DNA from 2 places in the Leucobacter exalbidus genome. Region 2 is predicted to be linked to the other one. Evidence: predicted binding sites of a transcription regulator. Region 2 holds the regulator's gene; the other holds the start of a gene.
The links. The regulator LexA, encoded in region 2, represses DNA repair genes until DNA is damaged. The targets are predictions, from matches to a motif close to TCGAACANNTGTTCGA.

Region 1 (15,109 bases), 2.4 Mb from region 2:
CGGCGGCCGCCCCCGCTTTCACATCAACGTTGAAGCGCGTCGTGGGGTACGCCGCGAGCGCCGCCCCGAGCGTGATCACACCGCCCTGCTCAGCCATAATGGCGGCGAGCTCGGCGAGGGTCACGTCGGCGATCTTGCGGGGGTCGCCGGTCACCCGCGCCAAATCGGCGTCATGAAACAGCACCACCTCGCCGTCGAGCGTGAGATGGCAATCGGTTTCGACGATGTCAGATCCGGCATCGATGGCGGCTTCGATCGCGGCGCGCGAGTTCTCGACGATCCCCGCGGCGTGCATGGCCGGGGTGGTGAGCCCCCGGTGCGCCAGGATGCGGGGGCGAGAGGAGTCGGCGAGATAGGGGTGCAACATGCCTCTTATGATTCCAGATGCAGCGGCGGAGTCGTACGCGCGGCTGGGGTGCCAGCGGGGTCAGCAGAGTCGGCGTCAGCACCAGCAGCATCGCGTGCACCGCCGCGTTGCGCCGCAGCTCCCGCGCAGATCACCAGCGCGACCCCCACGATTTGCATCAGTGACGGGGCTTGGCTGAGCACCAGCAGCCCAATCAGCACCCCCAGCGCGGGCTCGATCGAGAGCAGCGTGCCAAACGCGGTGTGCGACATACGGCGCAGCGCCAGCATCTCGAGCGCGAATGAGACCACCGGGGCGATCAACGCGATGCCGGCCGCCATGGCGATCACCCAGAGTGCCCCGTTGCCGTGCAGCACCTGAGGCAGCCCCACGGCCATCGTGAATACCGCGGCGATGGGAATGGTGAGGGCGAGGCCCGAGATTCCCGAGAAGCGATCGCCCACCAGCTGCGTGAAGACGTTGTACAGGCCCCAGCACACCCCTGCGGCGAGCGCGAACCCGATTCCGATGAGGTCGGTCGTGCCGTGCCAGGGTTCGGTGAGCATGATGACGCCTGCAAGGGCGAGGAGTGGCCAGATGAGTGCGCTGCGTTTTTTACTGGTGATAGCGGCGACGGCGAGGGGGCCGAGAAATTCGATGGCGACGGCGGTGCCGAGGGGGATGCGGGCGACGGCGGCGAGGAAGAAAGTGGTCATGAACCCGGTGACGAGGCCGAGGATGAGCAGGGTGGGGATGTCGCGGCGTGTGATGGTGGAGAGTTTGGGGCGTGCGATGAGCCAGAGGATGGCGCCTCCGAAGCACATGCGTAGCCATGCGGTGCCTGCGGGGCCGACTTGTTCGATGACGGTGATCGAAAGTGCGTTCGATAGCTGGATGAGGAGCATGGCGGCGACGGCGAGCGACCAGGGTGGGATGGAGGCGCGCTGGCTGGCGTGTGTGGGGCGGGGGTTCACGTCACCAGCTTCGGGGTTGTGTGGCGCCGCGTCAATTCGGGGGCATCGGTAGGCTTATTGGTGTGGAGGGGCGTGGGCTTCTTCTTGGTCCCCTAGGCGTTTACGAGAGAATCGAGCGAACATGACTGATATCACTGCACAGAAGGAATTGGTTCAGGCCCATATGGGTTCGCTGTTCGATGGCGTCGAGATGGATAACGATGGCGATCTGTCGATTCGGTATGGGTCGAGTCGTGTGTTTGTGCGGGTGCACGAGTTTGCTGAGGATTCGGCGTTGGCGATGGTATTCTCTCCCCTGCTGTCGAATGTGGAGAATACGGCTGAGTTGCGTGACTATGTTGCGTTCTCTGGTGCCGACTACGTGTTTGGAAGCTTCCTGTTGATCGATCGCGGGGAGGGCAAGGTTGATTTGCTGATGAAGCACAATCTGCTTGCTGATCACTTGGTTGCTGATGAGCTGGGCTTTGTGGTCGCGGGGATTGCTTCTACCTGTGATGAGCTGGCAGCTGAGTTGGCTGGGCGCTTCGGTGGTGAGGTGTTCCATCCTGAGGCTCCTGAGGAAGCTGCTCAGTAAGGAGCGTTTCAGGTAGCGCGGTGAGCCGCGTAGCGAACTGTGCGATCTGCGGCGAGCGCCTCGGGATTGATTTCCCGGGACGCTTTGTTGTTGCGGCGAGCGGGGATGCTTGTGCCGTCACCGATGCCTGAGTCTCTATGGGGGCGATCCGGGCCCGCTTAGTTGCTGCGTGGGTTCTTTGCTCCGGATCATCCCGGCGCCGCGCTCATTAATTCGCCCCGGATCGTGCGCAAGCATGGCGGCTCCCAGCTCAGTGAGCACGTAGAGGTGAGGCGTGCTTGCGCGATGCGCGAGGGCGATGTAGCCCAGCCTGCACAGTGAGGCGATGGCCCAGCGTACGCGCAGCTCGAGCCGGTTGTGCCCCGTGCTCGTGTGCTGCGTGAGCGCTTCAGCGTCGAGGGCAAGATCATGCGCGATAGCTGAGACCACAGCGGCGACAAGGGTGTCCGTGGCTTGTGGGCCCTGGGCGAGGAGGCGCAACGTGTGTACGCGGCAGACGCTCATGAGGGGCAGCCCTCCCCTGGTGGCTTCCCTATTGCTGCCACCCCACCTGTTCTCGTCGTAATCCCACGGGATGGTGAAGTCGGGGCCGGGCATATCCCTGCTGCGGTTTGAGCCGTCTTCGCTGTTCATCCCCACTCACCTCCCCTTCTCCCGCGACATGCCTGGAGCTATGGGGCGAGCTTACGCCTGGCAGCATCGTCACGATAGGGGCGACAACACCCCACATATGCCCAAATAACTCATTCGAACATATATTCGAATACGTGGTAGAATAGAACCATGTCCAGCAACGAAGCGGGCAACCTCCGAGGTCCCGCAGCATCCATCCCGCAGACGCCCACGGCGTCCATGCAAGGACTCGCTGCGCAGCCACACATCGCCCATCTACACGATGCCCTCGCAGGCATCACCTCCCAAATGGGTCACGATGCACTCACTCTCATGGACGACGATGATCTCCTCAGCGTCACGCAACACCTCGAACAGGCCTCACGCCGCATCAACGCGCTCCTCATCGCAGCAGCAGGCAACATCGACCATCGCTCCGAACCACACCTCGAGAACTCACTCGCGAAACGCAAGGGCTGTCGCAACACCACCGAACTCCTCCAGCGGCTGTCACAGCATTCCTCCGCCACCATTGGGCGCAGACTCAAAGTGGCACGCGCCACCCGACGCGACATCGGGTTCACCGGCAGCACGATCCCACCTCAATTCCCGGCAGTGGCAGATGCGCTCGCCGCAGGTGATCTCCCCGAAGAAACAGCGCTACAGATCGTCAAGTCACTCGCGGGGCTTCCCAGCCGGGTCGACCCCACCAAGGTCGAGATCGCAGAGCGAGGCATCGTCGACCAAGCTGCGGGCTATTCCTCGGCCGAACGTTTCGACGGTTTATCCCCCGATGATCAGGGCCCTGGCAATGAGGGTCCAGACGATGAGGGTCCAGACGATGAGGGTCCAGACGATGAGGGCTTAGACCCAGCCGGTCACGCGGCAGCACCACTTCCGGTGGACTGCGACACCATCAAACTGATTTGCCAAACCTGGTCCACCTTCCTCGACCAAGACGGCACCGCCCCCAACGAAGAATCGGCGATGCGCGAGCGCTACCTGTGGCTCGGGCCAGAGAAGAACGGCCTCGTACCGCTCCATGGCCTCCTGCTTCCCGAGGCAGCCGCCCTCTTAGGTTCCCTCTTCAACGCAGTGAACTCACCCCGCACCGCAGCTAACACCAACGCTATGGGCGCAGGCACAGGCACAGACGCCGGTCCAGGCTCAGCAACAGGCTCAGGCGCAGCAACAGGCGCCGGCGCACATGCAGCGCGAGCCGGGGGTTCAGGCCGCAAGGTGGAATTCGTGCAATGCGATGACGACCCCTCAACTGAAGGCGGCCCTTCAACCGAAGACCATTCGCCGGCACTTCCCGAGGCTGATCCCCGCTCGTATGGGCAGAAGATGCACGACGCATTCAAAATCGTCGCCGAGATCGCAGCCCGGGCGGCAGAAACACCCCAGGTGGGTGGCGCACCGGTCACGGTGCTCATTCAGACCACGCAGCAAGAACTGGCCGCCAGCATCAACAGCGACAACGGCAGCGGCGGCAACAGTGACACCGGTAAGAGCGGCACCGCTTGGATTCACGGTCACGATGGCCGCCCCACCCCCACCAGCATGGCCACGGTGAGACAGTGCATCTGCGCAGGCACCACCCAACGCGTCATCACCGGCCCCGCGGCGAAATCCTTGGCATCGACAGCCCCACCCGCATTTTCACCCCACACCAACGACGAGCCATCACCGCGAGAGACGGTGGCTGCATCATTCCCGGGTGCAGCATCCCGGCAGCATGGTGCGAAGTGCATCACGTCACTGAATGGGCCAACGGTGGCCCCACCTCCACTGACAACGGTGTCTTAGTGTGCTGGTACCACCACCGAAACCTCGACGCGAACGACTGGCACATTCGCATGATCGACGGGCTCCCCGAGGTACTCGCCCCACCGTGGATCGACCCGCAGCAACGATGGCGGCAAGCCCGACCACCACTCAGAGCGACACACATGCGTAACAGGCAAGAACCACAGCGGCAGCGCGAGCGACAACAGCGCACCTGAGGCGCACGGCACCACTGCGCCTAGTTCAAACATGGGCCCGGAACCAAGTACCCCTGCACCCCAGCACCAGCACCAGCCTGCATCGGTCACTTGCGCAGCCACTTGAGAGCTGACGCTTCATCAGAGCCGTCACTCGCTGCCCCCTACCCACTCGAAGCTTCTGCTCGTTGAATGCTCGTGCTTCCCCACAGAAACGGCGCCCCGAATCAGAAACCAGTTCCGATTCGGGGCGCCGCCCGTCTTGCGTCGTTTGTGCGTACCCGCCTAGGCGCTACGCTCCACGATAAACGCTTCAATCTCTGTACGGTCAGCGTACGAAGACTGTGCGCCCACGCGCTGCACCGACACTGCAGACACTGCCGTAGCGAAACGCACCGCGTCAGCAAGCTTCTGGCCCGCCGCGAGTTCACCAGCCACTGCACCAACAAACGCGTCACCGGCACCAGTGGTGTCCACTGCCCGCACCGTGTACGCGGGCACCGCAGTAAGCGAAGCGAGCGGCTCCTCTGCCGCAGATGATGCGCCGCGCTCAGCTACGATCGCGCCGTCAGCGCCAAGCGTCACCACGACCGAACGGGCACCCGCAATCAACAGCCGCTCAGCAAGCCGCGCATAGTTCGTCGCGTCAGGGTCATCTGCCGACGCCCCCAGCACCTCGAGCGCTTCGTGCTCATTCACAATCAACGGATCACACAGCTGCAACACGTCACCGGTGAGCTGCACCGACGGCGCAGCGTTCAGCACCACCCGGGCTCCCGCAGCGTGAGCTTCCGAGGCCACGTGCAGTGCCGTTTCCAACGGAATCTCGAGGCTCAGCACCACGACCTGTGCGTCTCGCCAGACGCTGCCTGCCCGCCCCGGTGACGCCTCACCGGTCTCGGAGGCTGCAGTACCCTCTGCCACGGGCGCAGCAGCAGCCATGACCGCAGCTTCTACCGCCGCCACGTCGAGCGCCTGGTTGGCTCCCGGCGAAACCACAATCGAGTTCTCACCATCAGGGGTCAGCAAGATGATGGCGGTGCCCGTGGGCCGCTCCACCCGTGCAACATGCTCAACATTCACACCGGCAGCGGTCAACTCCGACAGCAAAAAGCCACCGTTCGAGTCAGTCCCCACGCAAGCAACCATCGACACGTTCGCGCCGCAACGTGCGGCCGCCGCCGCCTGGTTCGCACCCTTACCGCCGGGCAACAGCGCAAGGTCGCCACCCAACAGGGTCTCACCGCCGCCCGGGCGCCGGGCAACCTCCACGACCAGGTCGGCGTTCGCGCTACCGATGACGGCGACGCGAGGCGTGTGCACGCTCACGACTACGCTCCCTGAAAATCAGTAATCAGGTCAACAATGTCGTCGACGATGCCGTCAGCAACATCGAGCAGCACCGTGGTATGCGCGCCCTCCTGCTCGGGGAACCCGCGGTACTTGCCGCGCAGGTCAACGAGGGTCTGGCCGTGACCGGGGCCACCCGTCGTATCCACCTCAACGTTCACCACCGGAGCGAGCCGCACGTCAAGGTGCCCCGCCGCCGCCGCGACCGCGATTGAATCGTGTGTGGCGCACTGCCACTCACCGAACACCATGTCTCGGTAAAACTCACCGTAGAAGTCGATGATCTGACCCATGTACTGACCCGCCGGGCCACCCGCGAGCATCTGCTCACGGTGCTGGGGCGTGATGAGCAGCTTCATGGTGACGTCGAGGCCCGCCATGATGATGGGCCACTGCGCCGCGAACACCGCCTGCGCCGCTTCTGCGTCGTGCCAAATGTTGGCTTCGGCCACGAACGAAACATTGCCGGGGGCCGCTGCCGACCCACCCATCAATGAGACGCCGGCAACCAACTTGGGCAGCTCCGGATCAAGCGCGAGCGCCGTCGCAATGTTCGTGAGGGGCCCGATCGGCACCAACCACACCTCGCCCGGGTGCTGCCGCACAATATCGATGATCTGCTGGGCCGCTGTCGTTGATTCGGCAGCACGCACGGGCTCGTTGTCGCCAGCGTTGCCCTGGCCGTCATGGCCGTGCACGTGGTAGGCGAACTCGGTCTCCCCGCCCAGCAGCGGGCCGGCAGCGCCCCGCGCGACGGGCACATCGGTGCGGCCGACCATGTCGAGCACGCGCAGGGTGTTGCGTGTGCCGAGCTCGACCTCAACGTTGCCCCACACCGTGCCGACGGCGAGCAGTTCGATGTCGGGGTGTATCGCCGCATACATAATTGCCATGGTGTCATCGACACCGGTATCGCAGTCGAGGATCATCTTGGTCGCCATGGAAGGTCTCCTTGCGCCGCTCATCGAGCGCGGCCATACGTGTGTTCAATAGGGGTCTGAGTGCTGCTTCGTCAACGCTCAACCGCAGATGCGCACTGACCGTGTTGCCACTCACGACCGGGTCAATGTTCTCGACATCGACGAAGAGCGAACGTGCTTCAAGGATACCGGGAGGGACCGCTGCGGCGAGCGCAACGATGAGCCTTCATCGACTGAACGCGGGGTTACGCCTTGTAGGTGAGCCCGCGCACGATCTGGCTGACCGCTTGTTGGCTGGTGCCAAATTCTGCGGCGAGCGCCGTTTGTGTTTCGCCTGAGGCGTGGCGTTCGCGGATTCGTTCGGCCTGCTCGACGGTGAGTGACCTGGACTGCTGTGGTTTTGCGCCGCGGGTGCGGCCGCGCCGTACCGAGTCGATGGTGTAGACGGAGACGCCGAAATCTGCGGCGAGCGCTGCACGGCTTTCTCCTGCGTGTGATCGTTCGAGGATTTCTTTGACTTGCGTCGCAGAGAGCGCTGGTGCTGACATGCTGCTGCAACCTCCATGAGTACACGGTGTGCGGGGGCCCGCCACCTGGTTTTACTGTACTCCGAATCGCCTGGGCTCGAACCTGTGGGCGTCGCTTGTTTGGTGGGCAGGATCGACGTTTGTCGGTGGGTTGCCTCAGTTATGCGCGCGGTTGCCTGTCTCGTTTGGCCCGCTGGTTGCGCATGAGTACGATCACGCCAATGCCGAGGAGCAGGATCCCGAGGCTCAAGATGGTGACGATCGCGATCGTTCCGGTGTCCCATCCCGCCAGGGGAAACGCGCGTTGGGCAATGTAGCAGCAGAAGCCCAAGATCAGCACGCCCCACACGATGGGTCCGGTGCGAGTTCCGCCCCGCTCGATGGGTTGGTGCGGCAGTCCCTGGCCTGTGTCGCTCACTCCGGGCCAGTTTTGCCCGAGCCCTGCGTTGTTCAGGCTGTGTCCGCTGCCTGATGACTGGTTTGGCCCGGTCGTGTCGTTCTGGTTCATCGTTCACTCTTCCCTGTGGCGTTCTCTACCTGCACATTGCCGGCGATGAGGTACACGGAGACCTCGGTGGTGGCAGTGTTGGTGCTGCTGTTGGCGCTGGTGGTGTGTGAGCTCGTAGCCGAATTCGTGATCACTTGTTTGCGCAGAAACGGCCCGGCGAGGGTGTGGTTTTGTGTGTCACTCGCGTCAGTGACGTTGCCTGCGAGCACATACACGGTGACGGTAGTGGCGTGGTCCCTGGGAAGCGTCACCGTGGAGTTACCGGCGACCTGCCAGATGGTGATTGATTCATCTCGGGTCTGCGCATTCCTTGCCCGTGTGTCACTGGGCTGAGTGCCCAGGTCGCTCAGGTCTAGGTATGAGTTGCCCGCGACGAGTACCCCTGCGGGGGCCTGCGCACCGGTCATGTTCATGTTTCCCACGATTTGGTATTGCGTGCCGATGGGAAACACCGCGCCGATGAGCAGGGCGACCACGCCGCAGGTGGCAAGAAACCCGACCCAGCCGGTGTGCTTCCCCCTGATGCCAGCGACGATGAGTGAGATCGCCAGTGCGGCGAGCGCCGCGATCATGCCGCCGAGCGCGTTCGCGGGCAGTGCGGTGCCGGTCACCTCAATGGCGCGCAGCGGTTCGGTGGTCAGTAGCAGCGCGACGATCCCGCCGGCGAGCAGCGCGATGGCGAGGGAAATCAGGGTGTGGGCTGCCCCGAGTTTGCGGGCGGCGTGCTGTGTCTCGAGCTGCTGCGCGTGCTTCTCACTCAATGCTTGCGCCTGCTCGCTCACTCCCTGCCCCCACGTTTCCGCTTTCTCGGCGAACCGGGTCCCCCAGTCGTCTGCCTGCTGGGCGAAGCTCGGGTTCGGGTCCGAGGTTTGGTGCGAGTCCGAGGTGCTCGACGAGGGATCCGGATCCGCTTGCGCAGCACCCCTAGGCGTCGTGGGCTCGGTGTGCGCAGCAGGCGCAGTATGAGCAGTGGGTTCAGCAGATGCAGGCGCAGGCCTCGCGGCGGCGGGCGGTGCAGGAACACGGTGTCGCATGACGAGCTTGCGAATCCACACCACAGCGATCACGATCACAGCGACCCGCACGATCCAGCCCAGGGTGACCATCAGCCAGTCGGGCAGCCCCAGCACTCCAACTTGGTCCCAGCCCCACATCGGAAACACCGGCGAGAACGACAGCCCGAAGAGGATGGGGATGATGACGAGACCTGCGATGACCGCCGCCGTGGTGACGACGGCCGTTTGCGCCCGGCCCCGCACGATCTCCTCAATGTGCATGCGTCCCGTTGAATCTGGGAAGACCAGCCAGCCCAGCAAGTACAGCACGATGGCGGGGGTGCCGAACACCGCGACCACGACGAAGAGCCCGCGCACGATCAGCGGATCGATGTTCGCTTTCGCAGCGAGGCCACCCGCAACACCGGCAAACCAGCGGTCGTCGCTGCGCGCGATGCCCAGGCCGCGAATCCACTCGAAGAACTTTCCGAGCGGAGGCATCCCGGTTGCTGGGGTGGGGTCGGGTGTGGTGTTCATGTCTCTAGTCTTGCCGAGTTTCCGGCGGGCGGCCATCGGGGTTCACCCTGATTCGACCCTGACGTTTGCCGCATTCACGCCCCGTAACAGCGCGTTGCTGGTTTGATAGATGCATGCCCTCCCCACAGCTGCACCGGTCGCGCGATGATCGCGTAATCGCTGGCGTGTGTGCGGGGCTGGCCGATCACATTGGGGCGCCGGTACCCAGCGTGCGCATCGGAATGTTGCTGCTGGCCGCGGTGGGTGGCGTCGGCGCACTCTTCTACCTGTGGCTTTGGGGGATGGCCCCGCTTGCCCCCGAATCAGACCAGCCGGTGCCCCTGCGCCGCGCGCTGACCCGGCCCGCGACACAATCAGCGGCAGGGGCTGCGGCAGGATCCGCGTCACGACCTGCAGCAGGAGCTACGGCACTTACGGCGGCAGGATCCGCTGTGACACCTCCGCAAATTGCTGCATCGCCGTCGGCACCCGCATCGGTATCTTCTTCGGCACCTGCATCCGCCACCCTCGCGGCGAGCGCTGTGCCCACCCACGCCAGCAATCCCCCGCCCAGCAATCCCCCGCTTTTGCGGTGGCCGATCGCCGAGCTGCTGCTCGGGCTGTGCCTCGTGGCTACCGCCGCCTGTCTCGTACTCGCGCGCCTGGGCATGCGCATTGATCTCGAGGTGATTCTGCCCGCCACGGCCGTGCTCGTGGGCGTCGGCCTCACCTGGTGGCAGATCGCTGATCGGGGGCGCGCGCACCGCACGCAGCTGCCCCGTGTGCTGGGTGCCCTCGCACTCGTAGCAGTGGGTGTGCTGCTGTTCTTTGTCACCTCGCAATCCCCCAGCGTGTGGACCGTCATCACAGCGGCGGTGGCGGTGCTCGCCGGAGTTGCCCTGGCCATTTCACCGTGGCTGCTGCGCATTAATCGCGAGCTGATCGCTGAGCGTGCCGGTCACGCCCGCGCCACCGAGCGCGCCGAAATTGCCGCCCACCTACACGACTCGGTACTGCAAACGCTGGCGCTCATCCAGCAGCAGTCTGACCCGAGCAGCGAGGTGGCACGCATCGCTCGCAGGCAGGAGCGCGAACTGCGCGAGTGGCTCTTTCGCACGGCAGATGGCGCACCAGCCGCTGCTGTTGAGGCCGTCGATACCGAGCTGCGTGCGCACGCGGCCGAGCTCGAGACCCACCATTCGGTGCGCTTCGACGTCGTCTCGGTGGGCGCGAGCGGTGGCTTCGTCGCACCGGCGACCATCGTGGCCGCGGCGAAAGAGGCCATGGTGAACGCGGCACAGCACGCTGGCGGCGACGTCACCGTGTACCTCGAGATTGCTCCGGATCGCGTCATCATCGATGTCACCGACCGCGGCCCGGGCCTTGATCTGGACTCGCTCCCCGCCGGGAGAATGGGTGTGCAAGAGTCAATTTTGGGGCGGATGGAACGCGCGGGCGGCATCGCACGCATCCTCGCGGGGCCCGGCGGCGCTGGCACCGCCGTGCGGCTCTCGATTCCGAGAGACACCGACACAGATCAGCGCTCCGCTGACAGGGCCACCCCCGCAGCGGCCTCCGACGCCACCAGCACAACCACCGCCACCGCCACCGCTACCACTCATTCCGCAGAACAGGATGCCCCATGAACGCAGTGATCTCGCACGAGGTGCCCGCACACGAGGCACACACAGACGAGGTACACGCAGCCGAGGCGGCTGTCGATGCAGCAGCCGTCGACGCAGCACCCGATGCCCTGATTCGCGTGGTGATCGTCGATGATCACCAGATCTTTCGCACGGGGCTGCGGGCCGAGCTCACCCCCGCGCTCGATGTAGTGGGCGAGGCCGCCACTGTAGACGAAGCGGTTACGCTCATCCCTGCGGTGCAGCCCGATGTGGTGCTGCTCGATGTGCATCTCCCCGGAGGCCTTGGTGGTGGAGGCGCCGAAGTGCTGCAGCGGCTTGTGCCCCACATACCGGCAGGCGGCACCCGCTTTCTGGCGCTCAGCGTTTCAGATGCCGCCGACGATGTCGTCAGCGTGATTCGTGCCGGCGCACGTGGATACCTGACAAAGACCGCTTCGGGCAACGAGGTGATCGCGGCCGTGGGCCGCGTGCACGCGGGTGACGCCGTCTTTTCACCCCGGCTCGCAGGGTTTGTGCTTGACGCGTTCGGAGTGAGCTCGGGCGAGATCGCCGCGGCAGACGACGAACTAGACAGGCTTTCAGCGCGAGAGCAAGAGGTCATGCGCATGATTGCGCGCGGCTACACCTACAAAGAGGTTGCCGCCGAACTATTTCTCTCGGTGAAAACGATCGAGACGCACGTCTCGAAGGTGCTGCGCAAACTGCAGCTGTCCAATCGCCATGAGCTCACCGCGTGGGCGCTCAGCCGCCGGCTGCTGTGACCGAGCTCATCATTCACACCGCCCTCACAGAGCCCCACGCCTGTTGAAAAACCAGCGAGCCCGGTATGCTCGGTGCTACATCATGCTCCGTCCATTTCAGCAGGGCGGGGTGACTGCGAGGGGGCATCATGGGTTTCATCCAGGCATTTACCGGTTCAGTTGGCGGCATGCTCGCCGATCAATGGATCGACTTCCTCGTGCCACCCGAGAACTTGGCCCCCACCGCGGCACTCTTCCCCGCAGTAGCCAAGGGCCAGAATGCCGGTCGCGGATCAAACACCCGTGGTTCTGAGAACATCATCACGAATGGTTCGAAGATCGTCGTGCCCGAGGGATACGCCCTCATCATGTTCCAGGATGGGCAGCTCACCGGGTTCATCTCCGACCCGGGCGGGTATGAGTATCGCTCCAATGATCCGCAGTCGAAATCGGTGTTTGCCAGCGACGGCTTTCTCGGCCCGATCATCAAGCAGTCGTGGGAGCGGTTCAAGTTTGGCGGGCAGCCGGCCGCACAGCAGCTCGGGTTCTACGTCAACCTCAAGGAACTGCCCAACAACAAGTTCGGCACCCAGTCTGAGATCTATTGGGATGATGCGTTCCTCGGCACCCAGGTGGGCGCACTCACCCGCGGCAGCTACACCGCACGCATTGTTGATCCGGTGCTGTTTGTCAAGCAGTTCGTGCCGTACGCTTACTACGGCGCAGATGCCCGTGTCTTTGATTTCACTGACCTCGATAACGATGCCGCCGTGCAGCTGTTCAACGAGGTCGTTTCGTCGCTCGCCCCGGCGTTCTCGGCCTACACCAACGATCCATCCAAGGGCAATCGGATGGCCCGCATTCAGAGCGATTCGCTGGGCTTTGCCCAATCGCTCTCGGCGGCGGTGGAGGCCGGCTACCAGTGGCGCACCGCTCGCGGTCTCGAAATTGTGAGCGTCGCGATCCAGTCGGTCGAGTACGACGAAGACACCCGCAAGCTGCTCAGCGACGTCAAGAAGGCCGACGCGCTGTCAGGCAACCGCGGTGGCGCGTTCCTGCAGCAGTCAGTGGCCCGCGGGTTCGAAGCCGCAGGCGAGGCTGGCGGCGGCAACATGGCAATGATGGGCATGGGGCTCGGCATGACCGGGCAGGCCATGAACTTCCAGCAGCAGAACCAGCAGGCACCGTACCAAAACCCATTCGACGGCAACCAGCAGGGTGGTCAGCAGGCCGCACCTCCCGCAGCGGCTCCGCCCGCAGCAGCCCCCGCCGCCGCTCCGGCAGCCGCACCAGCAGCAGCCGAAGATCCGGTCGCCAAGCTCGCTCAGTTCAAGGCCATGCTCGATCAGGGCCTCATCACTCCCGAGGACTTCGAAGCGGCAAAAAAGAAAACACTCGGTTTGTAATGCTGGCCGTGAGCCCCGCCCGCCCATGTGACCAGGTGAAGGGTGATTCGTGAACGAGAACATCGGTAACCCTGCCCAGCAGGTTCCTCCCGTTGCACCGTACGGGGCTCCGCCAGCGCCCACAGCAGTTCCCGGGGCGTTCGCGCCGCCTGCCGCGGGGCCTCAGGCAGCCCCGGCTCCCCCGAGCCCACAGGTGACCCCAAATCCTCAAGCGACCCCGGCAGCACCAGCAGCCCCGGCACCAGTAACCCCGGGGCCACTCCCCGGGGATCCGGCGGCTCCTGAGCAGCAACCGCAGCAGCCACCGCAGCAGCCACAGCAGCAGCCACAGCAGCAGCCACAGCAGCAGCCACAGGATCAACCCCCGCAGGATCCGCTGTTCACCGAGCCGCCCGGGCCCAGCTACGTCGACACGTCAACGGGCAAGAACGACGGGCTCGACAAGTGCCCCCGCTGCGGCTCCACCGGGATTTCGCTGCGCCCCGAGACCGGCATGCTGATCTGCCACTTCTGCCGCCACCAGTGGCAAGAAGCAAAGATCACCGAGGCGTTTTCGCTCGACAGCCCCATCGGTGAGCTGCGCGGCCGGATGCTCGGCACCGGCGCCCAAGCCATCTCAGAAGATGTTTCAGACGTGCTCACCCTTAAGTGCGGGGCGTGCGGGGCCGAGGTGATCGTCAACACCGGCGAGGCCATGCAGGCCAGATGCCACTGGTGCCGCAACACCCTCTCAGCATCAGAGCAGCTTGCTAACGGCGCTGTGCCCGACGGCGTGCTGCCCTTCAGCATCACGCGCGAGGATGCGATCTCTCGGGTCACCGCCTTCGTCAAGAGCCGCAAGTTTTTCGCCCACCCCGCGTTCGTACGCGAGTTCGAACCCTCCTCGGTCGTTGGCGTGTATCTGCCGTACCTGGTCGTTGACGCCCATGCACACGCATCACTGCAGGGTGTCGGTGAGATTCTCACGGGGCAGCGAACAGTGAAACGTGGCGACAACGACACCGTCACGCTCTACAGCGCCGACGTCTACGAGGTGAGCCGCGCATTCAGCATGGAGGTTGACGACCTCGTGCTCGAATCCTCGGCAGAACGCGCCGACATGACGATCTTTCGCAACACCAACAACGTCATCAACGCGATTCAGCCCTTCGACGTTGAGCACGCCGTGTCATACAACGCCAACTATCTGCGCGGTTTCACCTCTGAGAAACGCGACCTTGATGTTGAAGCGATGGTGCCCCGTGCCGCCGACGCAACGCTTTCCATCGCTCGCGTACGTGCCCGCGAAGCCGCCCGGGCATACGACCGCGGCATCAGATGGACCGACGAAAGCCTCACGCTGCACGGCACCCGCTGGGTATCGGTGTATCTGCCGGTGTGGCTATACAGCTACTACCAGCCGCGCGGCGGCACCGGCCAGGGCCTCGTGCACTACGTCGCCGTCAACGGTCGCACCGGCGAAACCATGGGCAGCGTGCCGATTCGTCAGGGGCGACTCATCGGCATCTCGGTTGCCATTGGCATCGTGGGCACCATTCTCGGCGGCATCGCCAGCCTCGTGATTTGACGCGAAGGACACCATCATGATCGACACGCTCCTCACGCTCACGGCGCTCCCCCTGCCCGCGCTTACTTCCTCAGCGCTTGCTGCCTCGGCATTTGCGGCCTCGGTGATCGACATCGTCCCTGCGGCCTTCACCGTTTCGATGCCCTGGTCGAGTGACTCCGAGGGCAGTGCCGCGCTGTGGCTGCTGGGCCCCGGCGCCGGCATCGCGTTCTACATGTTTCATTACCTGCGCTATCGCAACACGAACCAGCGTCACGCCTTCGAACGCGAGACCAAGAACACTGTCGCCAATGTCACCGGCGACGACCGCTTGGTGGGCCGCGTGCGCGATGTGCAGAACCGCATGGTGCCCGGCGACAACTCTTCGCAGCCGCGCCAGCGCCTGGGCCAGGCCACCCACGTGACTGAGGAGTGAACGGCACGCCCGGGGAACCGCGAACAGC
Region 2 (15,109 bases):
GATCGTGCAGGTCGATGAGCCCGCGCTGCGTGAGCTGCTGCCGCTCGACGCCGATCGCCAGGCCGCCTACCTCGACTGGTCGGTGGGTTCGTTCCGCCTCGCGACCGGTGGCGCTGGCGCCGACGTGCAGATCCACACGCACCTGTGCTACTCAGAGTTCGGCGAGATCATCGACGCCGTTGACGGCCTCGACGCCGACGTCACGAGCATCGAGGCAGCCCGCAGCCGCATGGACGTTGTCGTGCCGCTGGGCGACCACGGCTACTCGCGCGGCATCGGCCCGGGCGTCTACGACATCCACTCACCCCGCGTGCCCAGCACCGAGGAGCAGGCCGAGCTGATTCGCATCGCGGCCGCCAGCATCCCCGGCCAGCAGCTGTGGGTCAACCCCGACTGCGGCTTGAAGACGCGCGGCTACGACGAGACGATCGCGAGCCTCACGAACCTGGTGCGTGCGGCGCGCGAGGTGCGCGAGGCCGCGCTCGCCGGCGTCGCGTCATAGGCGAGCCGTGACTGACACTGTTGCTTCCGTGAGTGGCGCCGCTGCCGGCGCCACCGCGGCGTGGCCCGTGGGCGAGCTGCCGACCGAACCGGTCGGCTCTCTCCCGCGGCCCGCGCGGCTGCAGCGCGCGGTGCTCGACGCCGACACCGGTCTCGCCTTGGCGGCCGAAGTGGCCGCGGAGGAAGACCGGGCGGTGCGCGAGACGCTCGCCCGCCTCGCCGACACCGGATCGCCCATCGTCACTGACGGTGAGCAGCGTCGGCAGAGCTTTGCGAGCTACCCGCTGGGTGCGAATCCGGATCGCGGTGAGCCCGGCAAAGACCCCGTGTTTGCCGTGTTCGCCGATGGTCACCACCGCGTGATCCCCGCGCTCACCCGCGCACCGTTCGCGTTTCGCGCGTGGGCGGCCGCCGACGTGGCCGCGGCGCGCGCCCTCACCGACTTGCCGCTGAAGCAGGCGGTGGTGTCGCCGTCGATGCTGTCGCTGATGATGCCGGCCGATGGGCTGCTCGCGGCCCCCGGAGCCCCCGAGGTGCCCATTGATTACTCGCGCGCCGAGTTTCTCGACGATGTCGTGGCGGGGTGCGCCGAAGATATTCGCCGCTCGTTCGCTGCGGGCGCCTCGCGCGTCACCATCGACTTCACCGAGGGGCGGCTTGCGCTGCGCCGCGACCTGCGCGCGCCGTGGGCCGGGCCCGCAGCGCTGTCGGGGTTCATCGAGCTCATCAACCGCGTGCTCGACCGCGTGCCGCCCGAGCTGCGCGACGCCGTGGGCGTGCACACCTGCCCGGGCAACGACCACGACAGCGCGCACAGCGCCGACGTCGACTACGCCGAGCTGATCCCCGAGCTGTTTCAGATCGAAGCGGGGTACTTTCTGGTGCAGGCGGCGGGAGAAGCTGATCCGGATCGCGTGGCCCGGCTCGTTGGCCGCCAGCTGCGCGACCTCGCGAGCGCGGGCAAGCGCGCGCCGCGCGTGCTCTTCGGGGTGACGAACCCGACGAACCCGAAGCTCGAAACCGAGCAGGAAATCGCCGAGCAGTTGGTGCGGGCCGCGCGCTTCGTGCCGCCCGAGCTCATTGGATCGACCGATGATTGCGGGTTCTCTCCCTACCTGATCGATGAGAAGCCCAGGCACGGTTCGCCCGACTTTGCCCGCGATGTGGCGTTTGCCAAGATCGCGGCGCGCGTGCGCGGCACCCGCCGGGCGAGCGCAGAGCTTGCGGGCAGGCCCGCGGAGGTATTGGTATGAGTGACGTCCTCTTAACCGGCAGCGCTCCGACCCGGCCGAGGTTCTCGTTCGAGGTGTTTCCCGCCCGCAGCGGGGCCGCCGCGCTCGCCCTGGGCAATGCGGTGCAGCACCTCGCGGCGGTGGGCCCCGACTTCATCTCGGTGACCTACGGCGCCAACGGATCAAACCGTGATGCCTCGCGCGATCTCGTGCGCTACCTGCGCGATCACACGAACGCGCTGCCGCTCGCACACCTCACCACGGTGGGGGAGACGCGGCAGGCGATCCTCGAGACCATTCACGCGATTATGGACGCCGGCGTGCACGACTTTCTTGCGCTGCGGGGTGACCCGCCGCGCGGGGCGAGCGAAGATGACCCTGCGGTGTCGGGGTCGCTGAGTTCGCTCGAACTCGTCAAGCTCGTGGCGCAGGCGCGTGCAGAACGCCCCGCGTTCACGAGCGTGGGGCGCACCTCGGTCGCGGCGTACCCCAACGGGCACCCGCTGTCGCGGTCACGATCTGAGGACATTGACTGGCTCGTGGCGAAGCAGGAAGCCGGGGCGCAGTTCGCGGTTTCGCAGCTGTTCTTCAACGCCGACGAATACCTCAGCTATGTGAGCGACGCGCGAGATGCGGGCCTCACGATGCCGGTGCTACCGGGGCTGATGCCGGTGGCGACGGCCGCGCAGCTGCGCAAGGTGGCTGAGCTTGCCGGGCGCCCGGCTCCCGCCGAGCTCATGCGTGAGATCGAGGAGGCCGGGGGATACGCCCCAGAGCTCGGTGTTGAACACTCGGTGGCGCTCGCGAAAGAGCTGCTGGCGGGCGGGGCCCCGTCACTGCACCTCTACACCTTTAACCGGCACGAGCGCGTGCTCGCCGTGCTGCGTGAGCTCGAACTGCTGGCACCGGTGGCGGTGTAACGCGGGCTCGTTCTGCGCTTACCTATATACAACGAACGCGAGCTGCTCATCACTATCGATGAGCAGCTCGCGTTATTTGGTGTGTGGGGCTAGTTAGATCGAGCGCAGCACCGCGACGACCTTGCCGAGCACCTCGGCGTAGTCGCCCAGGATCGGCTCAAACGCGCTGTTGCGGGGGAGCAGCCAGGTGTGACCGTCGCGCCTGCGAAACACCTTTACGGTGGCTTCGCCATCGAGCATCGCGGCAACAATATCGCCGTTGTTGGCCTCGCGCTGCTGCCTGATGACGACAAAGTCGCCATCGCAGATGGCCGCATCGATCATCGAGTCGCCCACGACGCGCAGCATGAAGACCGTGCCGTCGCCCACGAGCTGGCGGGGCAGCGGCATGAGTTCTTCGACCTGCTGCTCTGCGGTGATGGGCACACCGGCGGCGATCTGGCCCACCAGTGGCACATATGCCGTCTCTTCGGCTTGCACGGGCGGCTCAGCGGGGGCCGCCGGAGCGGTGGGGTCGATGAGTACCTCGAGTGCGCGCGGGCGGTGCGGGTCGCGGCGAATGCAGCCCGCCAATTCGAGGCGGCTGAGCTGGTGGGTGACACTCGACAGCGACGACAGGCCGACGGCGTCGCCGATCTCGCGCATGCTCGGCGGGTAGCCGCGGTCTTCCACGGAGCTCGCGATGAACTCAAGAATTGAGCGCTGTTTATCGCTGAGGCGTTCAAGCCGACGTGCGATATCGACCATGATTGCTGCTCCTTCGATGTGGTGGTGCACTGTCGCCGGGGCTGCTGACTGCAATGTCGGTGGTACCTGCTTGAGTGCTCTCGTTAGTTCGAAACTCTACCGACTGCCTGATACTTGGCCAAACAAGTGTTCGAGTGTCGTGGTATTTCGTGCAAAACAACTTCGATTCTGAGGTTGCTCTTTCGATCTTTCGAAGATATATTCGAAACAGATGTTCGCATGACTGCGACAATCCACTTGAAGGGAACTCGACTATGAGTGCAACACTGACGCAGCTGCCTGCGGCGCGACGCGTTACCGGGCAGTACTCGTCCGCTCGCCAGGCGGCGCAGCCCACGGCAAGCATTCGGCTGACGCGCAGAGGGCGCTTCGTGTTTGGTGCGCTGGGTGTGTTTGGTGCGGCGGCCTCGCTCGCGCTGATCGCGTCGTTGTCAGCGGCCCCGGCCATCGCCGCCAACGAGGGCAGTGGTGCAACGTTCGGGTACGTGGTGGCGGCCCCCGGGGCGTCGCTGTGGCAGCTCGCCACCGAGCTCGACCCGTCGATGGATCCGCGTGACCTCGTCGCCGAGATCGTGCACTTGAACCAGTTGCAGGGCTCTGACGTGGTCGTGGGACAGTCCATCGCGGTGCCGCTGCGGTACACCGAAAGCCCCGCGGTGATGTCTGCCGATGAGCTGGGTCTGTAACGCACCCGCCCGTAACGCAACGCAGTCTGTTTCAGTGAACTACGCAGGAGATCGTAGACTGAGTGGGTGACCAGTCTGAGCGACCTCCCCCTCCGTGCAAATCTCGTCGGCAAGAGCCCCTACGGTGCCCCGCAAGATCCGGTGCCCGTAAGCCTGAACGTCAACGAGAACACCCATCCCATTCCCGACGAAGTCGTCGCAGATATTGCGGCAGCGCTCGAACGTGCAGTGCGCACCGCGAACCGCTACCCCGATCGTGACTTTGTTGAGTTGCGTGAAGCGCTCGCCGGGTACCTCGGGCACGGCCTCACCGCAGAGCAGCTGTGGGCGGCGAACGGTTCAAACGAGGTGCTGCAGCAGGTGCTGCAGGCCTTTGGTGGCCCCGGCCGCACTCTGCTGAGCTTCAGCCCCACCTACTCCATGTACCCGTTGCTTGCCGACGGCACCGACACCGCCTACATCGACGTGCCACGCCCCACGGGCTACCGGCTCACCCCCGAGAGTGTGCGCGCGGCGTTGACCGAGCACGCCCCGAGCATCGCGATCTTGTGCGGCCCCAATAACCCGACGGGTACGCCGCTCGACCGCGAAACGATTCTCGCGGCCTACGACGCATTCGACGGCATGCTGATCGTCGACGAAGCCTACTTCGAGTTCGACAACGAACGCGAGAGCGCGGTGACCCTGCTCGAGGGGCGCCCCCGCCTGCTCGTATCACGCACCATGAGCAAGGCCTTCGCCTTCGCCGGCGTGCGCCTGGGCTACCTCGCGGCCGACCCCGCGGTCATCGATGCGCTGCGCCTCGTGCGGCTGCCGTACCACCTGTCGGCGCTGACGCAGGCCGCGGCGACCACCGCAATCAAGCACGCAGCCACGATGCTCGCGACCGTTGATGACATTCGGGTGCAGCGCGACCGGCTGGCCGCGGCACTCACCGAGCTTGGCTACCGCGTGCACGATTCGGGCGCCAACTTCATTCTCGTGGGCGGCTTCCTGGATCCCAATGGCATGTTCGAAGAACTGCGTGCGCGGGGCATTTTGATCCGGCACCTGGGGATCGCAGGCCACCTGCGGATCACCGCGGGCACCGAGGCCGAAACGACCGAGGTTATTCGAGCCATCACCGAGCTCACAACTCTCAGCTCCTAGCCAGAAGCTCTCCCTATAGGGTCGAGGCATGACGTCAGCCCCTGAAGTTCTGCCCCGTCACATCCTCGAACGCCGGTTGCGCAGCGCGCGCCTGTGGAACGTGATGCTTGCCGTGATCGCGGCACTCGCGTTGGTGTTCGGGGGTGTGATGTGGTCGCAGAACTCCTCGGGTAACCAGGCTGCAGTGGCAGTGGCAGTGGCAGTGGCAGACGGCGCCGGTAACGCGGCGCCCGAAGCGACGACCCCCGAGCTCACCGGCGAGGTCGACGGCGCTGCCGCCGAGCAGCCCGCAACGGGTGCCGCACCGGTGGTTGAACGACGCATCGAGGGCGACCCGATGGCCATCGGTGACATCGACGCCCCCGTCGTGTTGTCAGAGTGGGTAGACCTGCGCTGCCCCTACTGCGCGGTGTACACCCGCGATACCCTCCCCGACGTCGTCAAGGAGTACGTCGACTCGGGCAAGGTGCGCATTGAGATGCACGACGTTGCATTCTTCGGCGAGGAGTCGCTGCGTGCCTCAACGGCGGCCCGGGCCGCGGCCGAGCAGGGTAAGTACTTTGAGTTTCTCGACGCCGTCTACGAGGCAGCCCCAGAATCTGGGCACCCCGAGCTGACGACGAAAGAACTCATCGGTCACGCCCGCACCGCTGGCGTCCCCAATATTGAGCTGTTCACGAGCGACATGGAGCGCGAAGACCTGCGCGCCGAGGTCACCCAGATGACGACCGAGGCGAGCGAACTCGGCGTCACGGGCGTGCCCTTCTTCGCCGTCGACGGGCAGGCGTTTAGCGGCGCCCAGCCCATCGACTACTTCCGCGAGTTCCTCGACTCGATGGTCGCCGAGAAATAATGAACCTGACGCTGGCGGGAGCGTTTCTCGGCGGCGTGCTCACGCTGCTGAGCCCGTGCTCGGTGATGCTGCTGCCCGCGTTCTTTGCCTACGCATTCACGAACACGCGCGCATTGTTTGTGCGCACCGGTGTCTTCTTTCTCGGGCTGGCAAGCGCGCTCGTACCGCTCGGGCTGCTGGCCGGCACGGTCGGCGCATGGGTGAGTCAATACCGATTTGAACTGGTGACGGTCGCCTCTTGGCTCGTCATTGCCCTGGGAGTGCTGCTGGCCTGCGGCGTCAGGCTTCCCGGCGTGATGCGCCAGCGCGGCCCAGCGGGCGCCTCGGCACTGGCCGTCTTTGCGCTGGGGGCCGTCTACGGCCTGGCAGGTGTCTGCGCGGGCCCGCTGCTGGGCGCTGCCCTCACCTTTGCGGCGTTCGGTGCGAACGCTGCCTTCGGTGGGCTGGTGCTGCTGGTATTTGCGGCGGGGATGACGCTGCCGCTCATGGTGCTCGCGCTGCTCTGGAGCCGCATTCCGGCCATCCGAAAGCTGGTGCGGCCGCGCGAACTGCGCATCGGTGCCTGGCGCAACGCGTGGACAAATGTGATTGGCGGGGTGCTGACCGCGTTGATTGGCGTGCTGCTGCTCGTCACCCGCGGTACCACGACGATTGGTGGGCTGGTGGGAGCAACCGCGCAGGCGCAGCTGGAGGGAGACGTGATGCGTCTCACCTCGATGGTGCCTAACTGGGTGATCGCCGTCATCTTTATCGTGTGTGCAGGGGCGTGGGCCGCCGTGGTGGTGGTGCGCGCGAGCCCGACCTCGCCGCAACCCGCGTGTGCGGCCGCCAGCTCCAGCGCGCTGCACGGGGGAGCCACCGAAGCTGAGTAGACTGGACACATGTCCGCAGCATCACGAACAGCGTCGCTCGAGCGTGTCACGAGTGAATCGCAGATCAGTCTCTCAGTCAACCTCGACGGCTCAGGCGAGTCAGATATCGAAACGGGCGTGCCCTTCTTCGATCACATGCTCACCGCTTTTGCCCGCCACTCGCTCACCGATTTGACGGTGCGCGCCACAGGCGACGTGCATATTGATGTACACCACACGGTTGAAGACACCGGCATCCTGCTGGGGCAGGCCCTGCTGCAGGCCCTCGGCGATAAGAGCGGCATTTCGCGCTACGGCGATGCCCTCGTGCCGTTGGATGAAGCACTCGCGCAGGCCGTCGTTGATATTTCTGGCCGCCCCTACCTCGTGCACTCGGGGGAGCCCGCAGGCTTCGAATTCCACCTCATCGGCGGCCACTTCACCGGCTCCATGGTGCGCCACTTCTTTGAGGCCCTCGTCTTGAATGCTCGCCTCACCGCACACATCAAGCTCGTTGAGGGGCGCGACCCGCACCACATCGCCGAGGCCGAGTTCAAGGCATTCGCGCGCGCATTCCGCGTCGCCAAGGCACTCGATCCCCTCGTCAAGGGTGTGCCGTCCACCAAGGGCGCTCTGTGACCGCGAAGCAGGTGGTCGTGCTCGACTACGGTTCGGGCAACGTGCACTCTGCAGTGAAGGCGCTCGTCGCCGCCGGCGCCGAGGTGACGCTCACGCGTGACCCCAAGCTTGTTGCCGAAGCCGATGGCCTGTTCGTGCCAGGCGTGGGCGCGTTCGACGCCGTCATGCAGCAGCTGCGCGATGTGCGCGGCGATGAAATGATCGATCGCCGGCTCGCGGGCGGTCGCCCGGTGCTGGGCGTGTGCGTGGGCCAGCAGGTGATGTTCGCGCGTGGTATCGAGCGCGGCGTCGACGTTGAAGGCCTCGGGCAGTGGCCTGAGACCGTGCACCAGCTGAAGGCTGATGTGCTGCCCCACATGGGCTGGAACACCGTCGACGCTCCCGAAGACTCCACGTTGTTTCACGGTATTGAGCACGAACGCTTCTACTTTGTGCACAGCTACGCGGCCACCGAATGGTCGATTGAGGGCCGTGGCGCGGCCACTCGCCCCCGCGTGACGTGGGCCGAGCACGGCGAGCGATTCGTCGCGGCCGTCGAGAACGGGCCGTTGTGCACGACCCAGTTCCACCCCGAGAAGTCGGGCGAGGCCGGTATCCAGCTGCTGCGCAACTGGATCGCCACGCTCTAACGCTGTTGCGCCGGCCGCGTTGCCGGCGCCCCATGACACCCCACTGACGAGGAGAGACTCGAGATGACCGAATTCGCTGTGACCCCGAAACTGCAGCTGCTGCCCGCCATCGACATGGTCGACGGTAAGGCTGTGCGCCTCACCCAGGGCGAGGCCGGCACCGAGACCAACTACGGCAGCCCCGTAGACGCCGCCATGGACTGGATCGAGCAGGGGGCCGAATGGATTCACCTCGTCGACCTCGATGCCGCATTCGGGCGCGGATCGAACGTGTCAGTGGCGAAGAAGATCATTAGCCGTGCCGGCAACGTGAACATCGAGTTCTCGGGCGGCATTCGCGATGACGCGAGCCTCGAGGCCGCGCTCGACATGGGCGCACGCCGTGTCAACCTCGGCACTGCCGCGCTTGAGAACCCCGAGTGGACCCGCTCGGTGATCGCTCGCTTCGGTGACCAGATCGCGGTCGGTCTCGACGTGCGCGGCGAGGTACTCTCGACGCGCGGCTGGACCGAAGATGCCGGCAACATCTGGGAGGTGCTGGCTCGCCTCGAAGACGCCGGTTGCCCCCGCTACGTCGTCACCGACGTCACCAAAGACGGCACGATGCGCGGCCCCAACCTCGAGCTGCTGGCCAAGATGTGCGAGCACACCGATCGCCCCGTTGTCGCCTCGGGCGGCGTCTCAAGCCTCGAAGACCTGGTGGCTCTGCGCGGTCTCGTCCCCAACGGTGTTGAGGGCGCGATCATCGGCAAGGCGCTGTACGACGGCGCGTTCACGCTGCCCGCAGCGCTCGATATCGCTTCGCGGTAGGGCGTAAGCATCGTGGCGATTAAACGGCTCCCTTCCACCGGTGACGCCCCCCGCGCGACGGGGGTGCCCGACAGTCTCGTGCCGGGCGGCCCCGCCGACTCCGCAGGGTTTCCCTGGGCCGGGCGCACGTTTGATCACCACGAAACCGCGTTTGAGGGCGACACGGGCGAGACGCCCGAGCGTCTGCGTCTCGCGGTGCTCAACCTGCGCGCGATCGCTGCAGAAGCGGCGGCGGCCCCCAGCGCGGAAGCGCATTGGGATGCGGTCGCCAGGCTCGCCGACGCACACGCCGAAGTGATTGCGGCGCTTGGTGAATCCCGCGTGCTCGTGCCCATGGTGGCCGAGGCGGGCGACATCGGGCTCACCCCCGAGGGCAAGACGGTCGAGAAGACGCAGGAGCTGTCGATCGTCGCGGTGGCAGCCCCCGACGGCCGCACGGTGCTGCCGGTATTCAGCTCGACCGCCGCCATGACCGCGTGGAACAACACTGCCCGGCCGATTCCGGTGCCGGGGCCACAGGCCGCAGTCGCCGCGGCGCAAGAAGAACACGATCTCATTGTGATTGACGCGGGCAGCGCCGATCTCGTGTACGGCGTGCGCCGCCCCGCCATCGCCGCCCTCGCGCTCGGCGAGCGCTACGTGCCGGCCTGGGCCGACGCCGAGGTCGTGGCCGCCTTCGAGGCCTCGGCCGCCGCCGAGCCCGATGTGGCGCGCGTCTGGATTGCCCCGGCAGATCTCGCGGGGACGCTCGCGGCTCCCGAGGTCGATGTCAGGATCCGGATCTCGCGTGCCCTCACCCGCCCCGAGCTTGAGGCGCTGCTCGGCCGGCTCCAGGGGGCGTGGGCAGGGGAGACCGTGATCGCCGACCGCGTGGATTCGCTGCGCGTGTTCCCGATGCTGCCCGATAACGCGCGCCCCGCAGCTTAACCCCGCGAGGCGTCTCAGCTAGGCTCAAACCATGAGCCTCGTTGATGACCCCCGCCCGTACACGCAGCGCACCGAGGTGCGCAGAGTTGGCGAAAGCGGGCTGCACCTGCCGCTTTTGTCGCTCGGCATGTGGCAGAACTTTGGTGATGATCGCCCGCGCGAAACCCAGCGCGAACTGATTACCGGCGCGTTTGATCGCGGCATTTTTCACTTCGATCTCGCGAATAATTACGGCCCGCCCTACGGTTCGGCCGAGCGCAACTTCGGTCAGATTCTTGCGAGCGATCTCGCCGCGCACCGCGATGAGATTCTGATCTCGACGAAGGCGGGCTGGGATATGTGGCCCGGGCATCACGGTGCCGGCGCGAGCCGCAAGCACCTGATCACGAGCCTCGACCGCTCACTCGAGCGCATCGGCGTCGACAGCGTTGACGTGTTTTACACGCACCGGCCAGACCCGCGCGTGCCGCTCGAAGAGACCGCCCGCGCGCTCGATCACATCGTGCGTACTGGCCGTGCCCACTACATCGGCATGTCCTCCTATGGTGCCGAAGCGAGCCGTGAGCTCGCGACCATGATGCGCGACCTGGGCACCCCGATCACGATTCACCAGCCGTCATACAACATGCTGAACCGGTGGATCGAAACCGAGGGGCTGCTCGATGTGGCGCGCGAGCAGGGCTTCGGCGTCATCGGATTCACGGCGCTGGCGCAGGGCATGCTGACGAACAAGTACCTGGACGGGATGCCCGAGGGTGCGCGCGGCGCAGCCCCCAGCTCCTTCAGTAACGAGGCCCTGACCGATGAAGTGCGTGACCGCCTGCGCGGCATCGCCAAGATCGCGGCTAGCCGTGGGCAGTCGCTGGCCCAACTGGCGTTGGCCTGGGCGCTGCGCGACACACGGGTGTCGAGCCTCGTGGTGGGCGCAAGCCGGCTGTCGCAGCTTGACGAGAACTGGCGTGCGCTCGAAAACCTCACCCTGTCGACCGACGAAATCACCCAGATCGACGGGCTGCTTGCTGGCCTCGACGTCAATGTCGACCTGTGGCGTGACGCTCGCCTCGGCGGAGATGTGCCGGTGCTGGTGTAGCGCTGAAAACGGTGGCCCAGCATTGAGGCTGGGCCACCGGATCGCTGGGCGACTGGGAACCCGCGAGGTGGAGCCGGTTACAGCAGATTGAGCAGCAGCACGTAGCAGGCCGTGCCCGCCGCGATACTGATGAGCGCGCGTCGTTTCGTGACGAGGTGCACCAGCACCGTCACCGCTGTTGCGATGAGTACCGGGAAGACGCGGCCGGGCGCCGCCGTAATCTGGTCTCGAAACACGACGATGGCCAAAATGATGAGGATGCCCGCGGGCATCCACTGCCCGAGTGCCTGCACAAACTTCGACTTGCGCAGTGGCTTGAGCGCTGCGAAGGGCAGCGCGCGCAGCGCGAGGGTAATGACGCCCGCGACCGCGACGCCCGCAATGAGATAGCCGGTGCTAGGCACGATCATCCTCCTGCGGTAAATCTGAGTCTGTGGCGGCATCGGGAGCCGAGGTGCCGCGTCGTTTATTGAGCAAGAACCGCAGCCCGAGCAACACCGTATAGATAATGAGTGCCACAAGCAGGGTGTTCTCGCCGGCCACCAGCATCGAAGCTCCCACTGCGAGGCAGGCAAGCACCGCAGAGGGCAGTTCGCGGCGGCCCCTGATGGCATCCATCGCCATCACGACAAACAGGGCGACGAGCGCGAACTCAAAGCCCTCAATGGGGGCGGGGAGCGCGGCCGCGATCAACGCGCCGAGCAGACTGCCCGATACCCAGTAGGCCTGCATGGCCAGCTGCCCGGTCACAATGCGTGCTGAGCTGAGCTTATCGGGCGGCAGCAATACGTAGGTGGCGTAGGCCTCGTCGATCATCGCGTAGACCGAGTATGCGCGGGGGAGCCCCCTGCGTACCTGGCCCAACGGAAACGAGAACGCATAAAAAACGTGCCGAAAGTTCACCGCAAACACGGTGGCGGCGATGGTGACCAGCGGGGTTGCCGCCGCGAGCATGCTCACGAGCAACAACTCCACTGATCCGGCAAAGATGCCGATCGAGAGCGCCGGGGCCAGCCAGCCGGGGAGGCCGGCTTGGATGACCAAAATACCCAGCGCAATGCCGAGGGGGAAGATGCCCAGGCCGACGCCTAAGGAATCGCGAAGGCCGGCCGCCGCGCCGACGCGGCGCGGCGAACCGTGATCTGTGTGCTGCATATTCCGTTCTTGCTTCGGCCGCTGGGGCGCGAGGGAGGGTGCGCGTGTCGCGCGCACAAAACCGCTTTAGTTGACGGGTCCGGTGTACTTCTCGCCCGGGCCCTTGCCGATGGGATCGGGAATGACCGAGGCCTCGCGGAAGGCGAGCTGCACCGAGCGCAGGCCGTCGCGCAGGCTGCGCGCGTGCATGTCGCTGACTTCGGGTGCCGCTGCGGTGATGAGGCCAGCCAACGAGTTGATGAGCTTACGTGCCTCATCGAGATCGGTCTGAGTCTCGGGGTCATCTGCCAGGCCGACCTTCACGGCGGCCGCGCTCAGCAGGTGCACGCAGGCGGTCGTGATGACCTCAACGGCTGCAACATCAGCGATGTCGCGGGTGGCCTGCGCCACGTCTTCGTCGTGCTGGGGGAGGTCTGCGTTCTGCTCGCTCATGCTGTCCTGTTCTTTCGAAGCTGTTTCTGTGCTAAGATTGGTTCGGTTCTCGGCTTGCGCCGAGATATCGGAAGAGGAGATCCTCCCACCCGGCACCGTATCTAGGTTACCGGGTAGTTGACACCCCGTCGTTCGCGACAGCTTGAGGGTGTGGGAAAGCGCGTGCGCATTCTTTGGTTACCCTCCTTCCGGTGCTTCAGTCGAAGTCCAATCATCGAGAGTAGAGGAGCCGGCGATCAGCGATCCCCGTACGAATGACAGAATCCGCGTCCCCGAGGTGCGACTGGTTGGTCCCAGTGGCGAGCAGATCGGTGTCGTGCCGATTGAGAATGCGCTGCGCCTAGCGGCTGACGCCGATCTCGATCTCGTCGAGGTTGCCCCGAACTCTAAGCCCCCCGTGGCGAAGATTATGGACTTCGGCAAGTTCAAGTATGAGGCGGCCCAGAAGCAGAAGGAAGCCCGTCGCAACCAGGCGAACACGATCCTCAAAGAGGTTCGTTTCCGTCTGAAGATTGACAAGCACGACTACGAGACCAAAACCAAGCGCGCAATGGGCTTCCTGGCCCAGGGCGACAAGGTGAAGGCAATGATCCTGTTCCGCGGTCGCGAGCAGTCGCGCCCCGAGATGGGTGTGCGCCTCCTGCAGCAGTTCGCAGAGGACATCGTCGAGTTCGGCGCAGTGGAATCCACTCCCCGCATTGACGGTCGCAACATGGTGATGGTCATTGCACCGCACAAGAACAAGTCTGAAGCGAAGGCCGAGCTGAACGCTCGCCGTGCCGAAGAAAAAGCCACCCGCAAGTCTGAAAAGACTCCGGGCGAATAAGCTTCGGCGTTTCTAACGCCGTCTAAGACGCGGCCCCCGGGCGCGCACACAACCAAGGAGAAATTGATGCCTAAGCAGAAGACCCACTCGGGTGCCAAGAAGCGTTTCAAGCTGACCGGCTCCGGCAAGCTGATGAAGCAGCGTGCCGGCATGCGCCACAACCTTGAGGTTAAGTCCTCGAAGCGCAAGCGCGCGCTGAACGCTGAGCAGGTGCTCTCGAAGGGCGACGCAAAGGTCGCCATGAAGCTCCTCGGCCACTAAGCCTGAGCTCATCGCTTTCATCTGAGAATTTTCGTAAGGAAGAACTGAAATGGCAAGAGTAAAACGGGCCGTCAACGCCCACAAGAAGCGTCGCGTAATCCTTGAGCGCGCCGAGGGCTACCGCGGTCAGCGTTCACGCCTGTACCGTAAGGCCAAGGAGCAGGTCACTCACTCGCTCGTTTACGCATACAACGACCGTCGTAAGCGTAAGGGTGACTTCCGTCGCCTGTGGATCCAGCGCATCAACGCTGGTGCACGCGCCAACGGCCTGACGTACAACCGTCTCATCCAGGGCCTCGCGCTCGCCAATGTTGAGGTTGACCGTCGCATGCTCTCGGAGCTTGCAACCAACGAGCCCGCAACTTTTGCTGCAATCGTTGAGATCGCGAAGAAGGCACTGCCCGCTGACACGTCAGCACCCAAGGCAGCGTAATTCACGCTCTTCCTTAAATAACCCCGCGCCATTCGGCGCGGGGTTATTTGCATATACGGGGGATGCTGTGGCGCTGCAGTGCTGCAGTACCGCTCAGCTGCTCCGCTACTCGGGCCGGGTAGGGGAGATCGCTTGCCACATCCACTCCGCTGCGATCTCGTGAGACGGCAAAGGATCTATGACAAGCCAAGCTTCCACCACGCCAAAGATTGCGCCCGCTGTTCCTGCGGCCTCGATCTCGATCGGCGCAGAACGGGTACGCCCCGAACCGACAAGTTCGATTCCCTCGCGTACCAGCTGAACGGTGCGGGCTCGCACTCGGCTGGCTACCCGCGACGACCCGTGGGGGCCTAGGGCCTGCCGGTACAGGTCTGCGTGATCGGCAAAGTGCTTCGCGAAGCGCACGAGTTCGGTGGGTGGGGCATCAAAATGCGTGAGCGGAATCGCTTGACGCAACCTGGTTGCGCTCACCTCGAGCGTTTCAAGTGCGCTCGCGAGCAGCTCTTCACGGTCAGCGAAGTGCTGGTAAAAGCTGCTGCGATTCACCCCGGCAAGTGCCACAATCTCGGTCACCGGAATGTCGTTAATCGGCCGATGTGCGGCCAAATCAAGCACCGCCGCGAAGAGGGTGGCCTGGGTGTGTGCTGCGCGTGGATCCATGCCTTGATTCTGCCAGTTCGCTGATGGCAGAGCGGTCCATCTAGTTTCTCCAACAGGTGTCGGAGTAGGGTAAAGGTGTACGGCATCGTGACCGCTCGATGCGCCGAGACTGAGGAGACACCGTGGCAACACTCACCGCAAACAGCACCATTGGCGACTGGCTTGATGACGAACGCGGCAGCGCTGCAGTGAAGGGGCTGCTTGCAGCCTCGGGCGCGTCTGAAGAATCTCTCGCACCGGTGCGAGGCCTGCCGCTGCAGCAGATGGTTGCCCTCAGTCAGGGCAAGATGCCGCAGTCGGTCATCGAT

Region 1: the regulator LexA is predicted to act here: its motif matches at 2,642-2,657, upstream of JOF28_RS03215 (DUF222 domain-containing protein).

The regions. Positions count from the first base shown of each region.
Region 1 is NZ_JAFIDA010000001.1:694,349-709,457, forward strand. Features, by position in the region: gene JOF28_RS03195 (glycerophosphodiester phosphodiesterase family protein) at 1-367, opposite strand, end outside; gene JOF28_RS03200 (EamA family transporter) at 373-1,320, opposite strand; gene JOF28_RS03205 (T3SS (YopN, CesT) and YbjN peptide-binding chaperone 1) at 1,442-1,894, shown strand; gene JOF28_RS03210 (hypothetical protein) at 2,030-2,527, opposite strand; gene JOF28_RS03215 (DUF222 domain-containing protein) at 2,678-4,315, shown strand; gene JOF28_RS14890 (HNH endonuclease signature motif containing protein) at 4,255-4,512, shown strand; gene JOF28_RS03225 (ribokinase) at 4,777-5,820, opposite strand; gene JOF28_RS03230 (nucleoside hydrolase) at 5,823-6,782, opposite strand; gene JOF28_RS03235 (helix-turn-helix domain-containing protein) at 7,007-7,309, opposite strand; gene JOF28_RS03240 (hypothetical protein) at 7,449-7,796, opposite strand; gene JOF28_RS03245 (PspC domain-containing protein) at 7,793-9,328, opposite strand; gene JOF28_RS03250 (ATP-binding protein) at 9,442-10,953, shown strand; gene JOF28_RS03255 (LuxR C-terminal-related transcriptional regulator) at 10,950-11,714, shown strand; gene JOF28_RS03260 (SPFH domain-containing protein) at 11,843-13,099, shown strand; gene JOF28_RS03265 (TFIIB-type zinc ribbon-containing protein) at 13,149-14,666, shown strand; gene JOF28_RS03270 (hypothetical protein) at 14,683-15,081, shown strand.
Region 2 is NZ_JAFIDA010000001.1:3,102,718-3,117,826, forward strand. Features, by position in the region: gene metE (5-methyltetrahydropteroyltriglutamate--homocysteine S-methyltransferase) at 1-502, shown strand, start outside; gene JOF28_RS13990 (uroporphyrinogen decarboxylase/cobalamine-independent methonine synthase family protein) at 510-1,754, shown strand; gene JOF28_RS13995 (methylenetetrahydrofolate reductase) at 1,751-2,653, shown strand; gene lexA (transcriptional repressor LexA) at 2,747-3,400, opposite strand; gene JOF28_RS14005 (hypothetical protein) at 3,655-4,086, shown strand; gene JOF28_RS14010 (histidinol-phosphate transaminase) at 4,153-5,235, shown strand; gene JOF28_RS14015 (DsbA family protein) at 5,264-6,088, shown strand; gene JOF28_RS14020 (cytochrome c biogenesis CcdA family protein) at 6,088-6,960, shown strand; gene hisB (imidazoleglycerol-phosphate dehydratase HisB) at 6,970-7,578, shown strand; gene hisH (imidazole glycerol phosphate synthase subunit HisH) at 7,575-8,207, shown strand; gene priA (bifunctional 1-(5-phosphoribosyl)-5-((5-phosphoribosylamino)methylideneamino)imidazole-4-carboxamide isomerase/phosphoribosylanthranilate isomerase PriA) at 8,271-9,017, shown strand; gene JOF28_RS14040 (SseB family protein) at 9,030-9,944, shown strand; gene JOF28_RS14045 (aldo/keto reductase) at 9,976-11,034, shown strand; gene JOF28_RS14050 (branched-chain amino acid transporter permease) at 11,112-11,438, opposite strand; gene JOF28_RS14055 (AzlC family ABC transporter permease) at 11,431-12,189, opposite strand; gene JOF28_RS14060 (DUF1844 domain-containing protein) at 12,256-12,621, opposite strand; gene infC (translation initiation factor IF-3) at 12,857-13,447, shown strand; gene rpmI (50S ribosomal protein L35) at 13,514-13,708, shown strand; gene rplT (50S ribosomal protein L20) at 13,758-14,141, shown strand; gene JOF28_RS14080 (TetR/AcrR family transcriptional regulator) at 14,247-14,801, opposite strand; gene JOF28_RS14085 (SDR family NAD(P)-dependent oxidoreductase) at 14,924-15,109, shown strand, end outside.